One region of the Polaromonas sp. P1_A2 genome, then DNA from elsewhere that is predicted to be linked to it. Evidence: predicted binding sites of a transcription regulator. Region 1 holds the regulator's gene; the other holds the start of a gene.
What was found. Region 1 encodes FliA, which starts transcription of late flagellar genes. Its sites were predicted from a motif close to CTAAAGTTTNNNNNNNNNNNGCCGNTA; they were not measured.

Region 1 (4,453 bases):
TTTCCTTGGCCGCTGCCGCGCTGCGCTGGGCCAGGTTGCGCACCTCGGCGGCCACGACCGCAAAGCCCCGGCCCTGCTCGCCGGCACGCGCCGCCTCCACGGCCGCATTGAGCGCCAGGATATTGGTCTGGAAAGCAATGCCGTCAATCACACCAATGATGTCGACGATTTTTCTGGAAGAGGCGTTGATCGCGCCCATGGTGCCTACGACCTCAGCGACCACCGTGCCGCCCTTGACGGCAACACTCGAAGCAGAGACCGCCAGCTGGTTGGCCTGGCGTGCGTTGTCGGCATTCTGTTTGACGGTGGAAGTCAGCTCTTCCATCGAAGCCGCCGTCTCTTCCAGTGAGCTCGCCTGCTGTTCGGTGCGCGACGACAAATCATGGTTGCCGGCTGCGATCTCGCTGCTGGCCGTCGCAATCGTGTCGGTGCCGCTGCGCACATTGCCGACTATGCCCACCAGGGCATCATTCATGTCCTTGAGCGCCTGCATCAGCTGGCCGGTCTCGTCCTTGCTTTCGACCTCAATCCGGCTGGTCAGGTCGCCGGCGGCCACCGCGCGCGCCACCTGCACCGCATGCGACAGCGGCCGGGTGATGCTGCGCACCAGCAGCCAGGCCAGCAGGGCGCCCAGGCCCAGCGAGACCACGCTGCAGACCACCAGCAGCAGGCTGATCCTGGCGCGCAATGCCTCGCCGCGCTGCGCCGCGTCGTCCAGCAGTTCGCGTTCGGTGTCCACCATCTTCTGCACGCCGGCCAGGTAGTCGCGCGAGGTGGGTTCAAAACGTTCGTTGAAGATGCGGTTCGCGCCCTCCATGTCGCCCGCCTGCTTGGCCTTGCTGACGTCCTCGCGCGCGGCCAGGTAAACCTTGCGCAGCTCGCCGACCTTGTCGAAGAGCTGTTTTTTCTCGGGCGTGTCCATTTGCTGCTCGAGGAATTTCTGCAGCTCGTTGGTGTTTTTGATCGAGGTTGCCGATGCCGGCGCGAAATACGCAACCAGGCCGACATCGCTGCTCTTGGCGATGGCCGCGGCGCGCTGTATGCCCGCGGTGGTGTGGCGCAGCCAGTCGGAGCCGGCCCGCTCGGTCTTGATGTTCTTCTCGACCATGGCCTTGATTTCCTCGCCCAGCTGGCTGAGCTTGAGGACGGCCAGCACGCTGCTGGTCACAAACAGCGCAAGAATAAGGCCGACCACGACGGCCAGGCGCTTGCCGATGGAGAGATTGCCTAAAAACATGATGGGAACTCCAAAAACAAAAAGGGGTGGCCGCTCAGGATGCGGCGGCGTTGATCAGGGCCATGTCGCTGCTGGACATCAGCTTGTCGATGTCGACCAGGATCAGCATGCGGTCGTCCAGCGTGCCCAGGCCTATCAGGTATTCGGTGTCCAGCAGCGCGCCCATCTCCGGCGCGGGCCTGACCTGGTCGGCGTCCAGCGTGATCACGTCCGAGACGCTGTCCACCACCATGCCCATCACGCGGCTGGCGATGTTCAGGATGATCACCACGGTGAACTGGTCATAGCTGGGCGTTCCCAGATTGAACTTGATGCGCATGTCCACAATCGGCACGATGATGCCGCGCAGGTTGACCACGCCCTTGATGTGCTCGGGCGCATTCGCGATGCGCGTCACCGTGTCGTAGCCGCGCAGCTCCTGCACCTTCTGGATGTCCACGCCGTACTCTTCATGGCCCAGCCTGAAGGCCAGGAATTCGAGGGCCTTGCCGGCGGATGCGGGGCTGTTGTGTGTCTCGTGCATACGCACTCCTTTGGAATCAATGGACATCTGTCTCTACCGTGTATCTATCGTGTATCTATCGGCCGGCCTGATGAAAACTCAAGAGCTACTCACCAGGCCGCCCTGGCGTTTGGATGAATTCATCTCCGCGGATGGCATGGCCTTCGCGGCCCGGGGCCGTGCGGCCGCGGCCGGCTTGCGCGGCGCCTCCTGCAGGCCCAGCGCGTCGGCCAGGCCGGCGCGCAGCCGGCTGATGGCCTGGCTGTGCAGCTGGCAGACGCGCGACTGGGTCACGTCCAGCACCGCGCCAATCTCGCGCAGGTTCAGCTCTTCTTCGTAATAAAGGCTGAGCAGCAGCTGCTCGCGCTCGGGCAGCTGGCCTATGGCGGCGATCAGCTGGCGCCGGAAGTCGCCCTGCAGCAGCTGCGTGAGCGGCTCGTCGGCCAGCACCTTGTCACCGTGGTCCTGGCGGTCCAGGAAGCTGCTCTCGCCGGCCTCGCCGTCACCGCGCTCAAAATCTTCGTAGTAGACAAGCTGGCAGCCGTGTATCTCGTGCAGCAGCTGCTGGTAGGCCGCCAGCGGCAGCTCCATGGCCTGGGCGATCTCGCTTTCAGTGGGCACGCGGCCCAGCTTTTGCTCCTGCGCGCGCACCGCCATGGACACGCTGCGCGAAGACCTGCGCAGGCCGCGCGACACCCAGTCGTTGGCGCGCAGCTCGTCGAGCATGGCGCCGCGTATGCGCTGGCTCGCGTAGGTCTCGAACTTCGCGCCCTGGTCGTCCTGGTATTTTTCGGCGGCGTCCAGCAAGCCCATCATGCCGACCTGTATCAGGTCGTCCAGCTCCACGCTGGCCGGCAGCCTGGCGATCAGCTGCAGCGCCAGCCTGCGCACCAGCGGCGCGTGCTGCGCCAGCAGCTCCGACGGGGCGGACTGGGCCATCTTTCCCTGGGGGGTGTACATGGAAGGATTCCTCCTGCTTCTTGAACGGTCGGGGATCAGGCGGCGGCCGCGTGCAGGCTGTGCACGCGCGGCGCGCTGTCTGCTTCGGCGGCGGGCTGCACCGGCCAGCGCAGCAGCGCCGAGGCCAGCCGGTAAAAATCCGCCGCGGCCGGGCTGCCCGGAAAGGCCTCGACCACGCTGAGGTTGAGCCCGCTCGCCTCGGCGAGCTGCGGGTCGGCGCTGATGCAGCCGGCCGGCTCCAGCGCCAGGCCCAGGTAGCGGCTCGCGGCCCCGGCCAGGTTGGCCAGGATGCGCTGCGCTTCGGCCTCGTCGGCCGCGTGGTTGACCAGCACACGCACGCGCCGCAGCCCATGGGCCTGTTGCAGCCGCTTGATGCAGGCGTAGGCGGCGGTGATGGCCTGGGCCTCCGGCCGCAGCAGCACCACCATCTCGTCGGCCCGGGCCGCGAGCGGCGACAAGGTGCCCTCTTCGCCCAGCACCGCGTCCAGCAGCACCAGCCGGCCGCGGCGCCGCGACGGCCCCGAAGGCGCATTGCCGCGCTCATCGACCAGGCGCACGTCCTGGCCCAGGCGCGCCAGTGCCGCCGCGAGATTCAGCGTGACGCTGCTCACACCCGCGGCCGGCGCGCCGGCGACAAAGGCCAGCAGCCGGCCCGGGCTGTTCGCCATGAGGCGCCTGAGCCCGTCGGCCTGGTCGCTGCCCGGTGTTTTCATGGGTCCGTCCTCAGCCGCGCGCGGCGGGCATGTGTGCCGGCAAGGGCGAGTCCACGCCCTCGGTCTCCAGCGCGTCCAGCAGCACCAGCAGCTTGCCCAGGCCTTCGAGCAGCACGGCGGCCGGCACGGGCCGGCCCGCTTTGGGCGCGCGCCCGGCCAGCTGCGCGAGCGCAGCGCGTGCCGTCTCGGCCCAGCCGTCCTGCAGGCCCTGCAGCAAAAACACCGTGGCGCAGGCCTGGCCGGCAATCAGCCGGCGCGCAGGCACGGCCGCCGCGTCGAGCTGGCCAATGCCCTGCCCGAGCAGCTTGAAATACGGTTCGGCGGCGCTGCGCCAGGCCGGCCACTGCGCCATGCGCTGCGCCGGCACCCGCACGGCTTCGCCGGCCAGCACATAGCTGTGGGCCAGCAGCTTGCCGCTCTGGGCATCGACCATGCGCCTGACCACGCAGCGCAGCACCGGCAGGGGCGGCTGTGTGCCCGGCGCCATCTCACCCAGCCCGGGCCGCAGGCTGATGCGCGCCTCGGCCACCGACATCAGCGCCGCCTTCTTGCGGTAGACCACAGGCTGGGCCGTGCCGAAGTCCAGGCCCGCGGCCAGCTTGCCCAGCGTGCCGCGCGCGCCGGTGTCCGCATCGACCATGCGCATCGCCGAGCTGCCGGCCGCCGCCCAGGCGCGGCCGTCTTTTTGCCACTGGCGGATCAAGCCGGCCTCGGGCACTTGCGCGAACAAATGGACCACCGTCTTGCCCAGCGCAGGCTGCAGTGCCCACCCTGCCGGCCGTGCCGGGTCCGCGTGGCCTTGCAGCGGCGCCGCAAACACCTGGCCCGTGCGGTCCGACAGCAGCAAGGTAGCACCCAGCCCCTGCGCCGCTTCGCTGCCGCGCGCTTCACCGGACACGGCCAGCACATGGCCGTCGCACAGCGCGGCGCTGTCCTCCACGGCCCGGGACAACAGCGCCCGCGACACGTCCTGCGCGTCACCGGCATCCGCGGGGCCGGAAAGCTGGCGCCACAGCGCGCGCGTTTCCTCAAACCCTATGC
Region 2 (4,453 bases), on a different contig from region 1:
GCCGGCGGGTGTGCCCGGCTTGATCTGCGAAGGCGCGGTGATGGGTGCGACCGGGTCCGGCGGCGGCTGGTTGGTCAATGCGCCGGGCACGCCCGTGGCCGGACCGCCGCCCCCCTGGCCGGACTCGCTGGACTGCTGGCTGCGTATGGCGGCGGTGCCGGGTTCCTGGTTGGGGCGGAATTTTTCGTCGGTGTTCTCGACGACTGAAAAGTCGATGTCGGCGGCCACCTGCGCATGCACATTGCCCGCGCCCAGGATGGGCTGCAGGATGGCTTCGATGCGGCGGATGTAGCCCTGCTCGATTTCCTGGGTGTATTTGAGCTGGCTCACGTCCAGGCCGCGCGTGCCGGCGTTGGCCGCCGAGAGCAGGTTGCCGGCCTGGTCGACCACGGTGATGCTTTTGGCCGAGAGCTCGGGCACGCTGCTGGAGATCAGATGCACGATGGCGCTGACCTGGCCTTCGTCGATGCTGCGGCCGCGGTGCAGGCTCAGCACCACGGAGGCGCTGGGTTTTTTCTGGTCGCGCACGAACAGCGAGGGCTTGGGCAGCGCCAGGTGCACGCGCGCCGACTCGACGGCGGAAATGGAATTGATGGAGCGCGCAAGCTCGCCTTCGAGGGCGCGCTGGTAGTTGACCTGCTCGGCGAACTGGCTGGTGCCGAATTTCTGCGCGTCCATCAGTTCAAAGCCGACGGTGCCGCCCTTGGGCAGGCCCTGGGCGGCCAGGCGCAGGCGTGCCTCGGGCACCTTGTTGGCCGCCACCAGCAGCGCGCCGCCGCCCTCGGTGAACTTGTAGGGGATGTTCATCTGCTGCAGCGACGCGATGATGGCGCCGCCGTCGCGGTCGGACAGGTTGCTGTAGAGCACGCCGTAGTCGGGCGCGCGGCTCCACAGCCACAGCGCGGCGACGGCGGCCACCGCGGCGGACGCGCCCAGCATCAGCGGCAGGCGCGGGTTGGCGCGCAGCTGCGCCAGCCATGGCGGTGCTTTGGGCAGGGCCGTGTCGGCGCCCAGTGCGGCGGAGTTCACGCGCTCACCCGGCCGCCGTCAACGCGCCGCGGGAAGGCGCGGCGATGAAGCGGAGGCTGCGTGGTGGCCGTGCGGCCGGAACAACAGTTGGCATACAACAGGTCTTATTCAATGACTGAGGCGATGAAGCGAAGAGGCGACCGGCATCCGCGCACGGGAGGGGTGCCGGGCGGGTCCTTGTGAAGAATTGTCAGAGCCGCTCGGGCTTCCCGATCCGCCGAATAGCCGGGGCTTTTGCCGTCTTTTGGCCTGATGCGCGCGCCGGCCCCGCCGCTACGCTTCATGCCGTCATCCAACCCAGGGGCGCGCACGCGCCTGAAAGAAACACCATGGCTATTTCTTCGATCGAGTCCGTGCTGCAGCAAATGCGCGCGCTGGCCCAGGCTTCGGCCCCTTCAGCGGCGCAAGGCGGCGAGGCCGCTGGCGGCGGCTTCGCGGGCGAGCTCAAAAAATCGCTGGACCGCATCAGCGAGACCCAGCAGAACGCCTACAGCCAGGCCGAGGCCTTCGAGCTGGGCAAGCCCGGCGTGGCGCTCAACGACGTGATGGTCGACATGCAAAAGGCCAACATCGGTTTCCAGATGGGCCTGCAGGTGCGCAACCGCGTGGTCGCGGCCTACCAGGAAATCATGAACATGCCGGCGTGATGAGGGGCGGGCGCGAATTATTTTCGGCCGCCCGCTAAAGGTTTGAATCGGCCCGGCCGATAAGCTGGACAACGGTGGCTTGCAGACTGTCATGGCAGGCAAGGCCAGCGTGACGGCAAGTTAGCCGGAGTCCACAACCTATGTAATCAGGAGTCCCTCATGGCCCAAGTCATCAATACCAACTCGCTTTCCCTGCTCACGCAGAACAACCTCAACAAGTCGCAGTCTTCGCTGAACACGGCGATCCAGCGCCTGTCCTCGGGCCTGCGCATCAACAGCGCCAAGGACGACGCGGCCGGCCAGGCCATCGCCAACCGCTTCACGGCCAACATCAAGGGCCTGGCTGTCGCGCAGCGCAATGCCAACGACGGCATCTCGCTGGCGCAGACCACTGAAGGCGCGTTGACCGAAATCAACAGCAACCTGCAGCGCATCCGCGAACTGGCCGTGCAGTCGGCCAACGGTTCCAACTCGGTGGCCGACAAGGCTTCGATCCAGGCTGAAATCACCCAGCGCCTGGAAGAAATCGACCGCACCTCGGCACAGACCGACTTCAACGGCGTGAAAGTGCTGGCCGCCAACAACAAGCTGAGCATCCAGGTCGGCGCGAACGACGGCGAAACCATCGACATCAACCTCAAGCAGATCGACTCCGCCAGCCTGAAGATGACCGGCTTCTCGGTCGCCAGCAACGCGCTGAACGTCAGCGCGGCAGCCCTCACGGTCGACCCAGGCGCCGGCGCACCCGTTGCCACCGACCTGAGCGCCGTCGCCACGGCCCTGACCGCAGCCACCGGCTCCACGGTCAACGCTGCCGACCTGTCCCTGCACAACGTGCTGACCGCCGCCGGCGCCCCCACGGCGAACTGGGTGGTCAAGAGCGGTGACGACTTCTACGCGGCTTCCGTGGCGCCCGCCACCGGCGCCGTGACGCTGAACACGGCCACGGTCGATTTCACCGATCCCGCCAACGGCGTCGCGGCCGCCGTGACCCTGACGACCCAGCCCGTCAAGGTCGGCACCGATGCCGCCGGCACCGTGACCGCCTTCGTCTCCATCCAGGGCAAGAACTACGGCCTGGCCGGCATCCAGGCCGCGCTGACCGACACCGGCGCAGCCGGCAGCAACACGGTTGACGGCACCGACATCGTGCTGAGCGGCGCAACGCCCACGGCCGAATTCGCCGGCGCCGCCACCGGCAACGCGCTCAAGAAGATCGACGCCGCCCTGAAGGTGGTGGACGACCTGCGCGGTTCTTTGGGCGCGGTGCAAAACCGTTTTGACTCGGTGATCTCCAACCTGGGCACCACGGTGACCAACCTGTCTTCCTCGCGCTCGCGCATCGAAGACGCGGACTACGCGACCGAAGTGTCCAACATGACGCGCGCCAACATCCTGCAACAGGCCGGTACCTCCGTGCTGGCCCAGGCCAACCAGACGACCCAGGGCGTTCTGTCCCTGCTGCGTTAATCGCGCAAGGCGCGCCTTTTTCGGAAGGCGCGCCCTCGCCGTGTGCAAGCCAGGCGGCTTCGGCCGCCTGCGCTACGCACTCCCGCTTGGGGCACCAGGCGGGAGTGCCTAGCGATTTTCCGAGGAGAGCCCCGCATGACTATTTCCGCCAACGCCGCCAATGCCGCCACGACCGCGACGGCCGCCGCGTGGCGCGATGCCGCGCCGCTGCCGCCCGCCCCTTCAGCCCGCGCCGGCGCGGCCCGCGAGCTGCCGGCCGAACCCCCGCCCAAGGCGCAGCCCGAACGCGAACGCAGCGCGCTGGCCGAGATCAACGAGTCCTTGCGCATGTCCTCCATCGGCGTGCAGTTCGAGTTCGACAAGGAGGCCGACACCATGGTCGTCAAGGTGGTCGACGTGGAGAGTGGCGAGCTGATCCGGCAGATGCCTTCGGAAGAGGTGGTGCGGATTTCGCGCGCGCTCGGCAAGCTACAGGGCCTGCTGGTCCACCAGGCCGTTTAGTGCCGCTCAAAAACCCTCCCGGCGTTGTTGCGTCGCCTTGCCGTGCTGCTGCACTGTCTGCGGCGACGCGCCTGGCCAGGACCGCTTCGCTGGGTTGTGTGGGCAGCACTTTCATTCAAGAAGATTGAGGAATATTTCATGGCATCGATTTCAAGCCTGGGCGTCGGGTCCAACCTGAACCTGAACGACCTGCTCACCGACCTCACCAAGGCGGAAAGCCAGCCGCTGGTGCTGCTGCAAAAGCAGCAGATCAGCTACACCGCGAAGCTGTCGGCCTACGGCACGCTCAAGAACGCGCTCAGCACCCTGCAGACAGCGGCGGCCAAGCTGTCCGACGCCAATTTGTTCCAGGGCATCAAGGCCACTTCGAGCGCGAGCGACGTGCTCTCGGCCACGGGCCAGGCCTCGGCCACCGCCGGCATTTACACGGTGGACGTGAGCCGGCTGGCCAGCGCGCAGTCGCTGGCCGCGGCCGGTGTCTCCAGCACCAAGGCCGCGGTGGGCAAGGGCACCGTCACCATTGATTTCGGCAGCATCTCGGGCGGCACGTTCAGTGAGGCCAGCGGCACCTACAGCGGCGCGAGCTTCACGCCGGACGCCGCGCGCGCCGCGAAGTCCATCGTGATCGACGACAGCAATAACTCGCTGGAGGGCTTGCGCGACGCGATCAACAAGAGCACCGACATCGGCGTGACGGCCAGCATCGTCAATGACGGCGGCGCGTCGCCCTACCGCCTGGTGCTGACCTCCAAGGAAACCGGCGAAGCTTCGAGCATGCGCATTTCCGTCGCCGGCGACGCCAGCCT

Region 2: the regulator FliA is predicted to act here: its motif matches at 1,712-1,738, upstream of AC1D09_RS15965 (FliC/FljB family flagellin).

Annotation. Positions count from the first base shown of each region.
Region 1 covers NZ_JBFTZI010000006.1:183,421-187,873, reverse strand. Annotated here, with positions in the region: gene AC1D09_RS21545 (methyl-accepting chemotaxis protein) at 1-1,237, opposite strand, end outside; gene AC1D09_RS21540 (chemotaxis protein CheW) at 1,272-1,760, opposite strand; gene AC1D09_RS21535 (RNA polymerase sigma factor FliA) at 1,839-2,699, opposite strand; gene AC1D09_RS21530 (MinD/ParA family ATP-binding protein) at 2,735-3,412, opposite strand; gene flhF (flagellar biosynthesis protein FlhF) at 3,423-4,453, opposite strand, start outside.
Region 2 covers NZ_JBFTZI010000003.1:836,127-840,579, reverse strand. Annotated here, with positions in the region: gene fliF (flagellar basal-body MS-ring/collar protein FliF) at 1-1,029, opposite strand, end outside; gene fliE (flagellar hook-basal body complex protein FliE) at 1,359-1,676, shown strand; gene AC1D09_RS15965 (FliC/FljB family flagellin) at 1,836-3,146, shown strand; gene AC1D09_RS15960 (flagellar protein FlaG) at 3,282-3,647, shown strand; gene fliD (flagellar filament capping protein FliD) at 3,786-4,453, shown strand, end outside.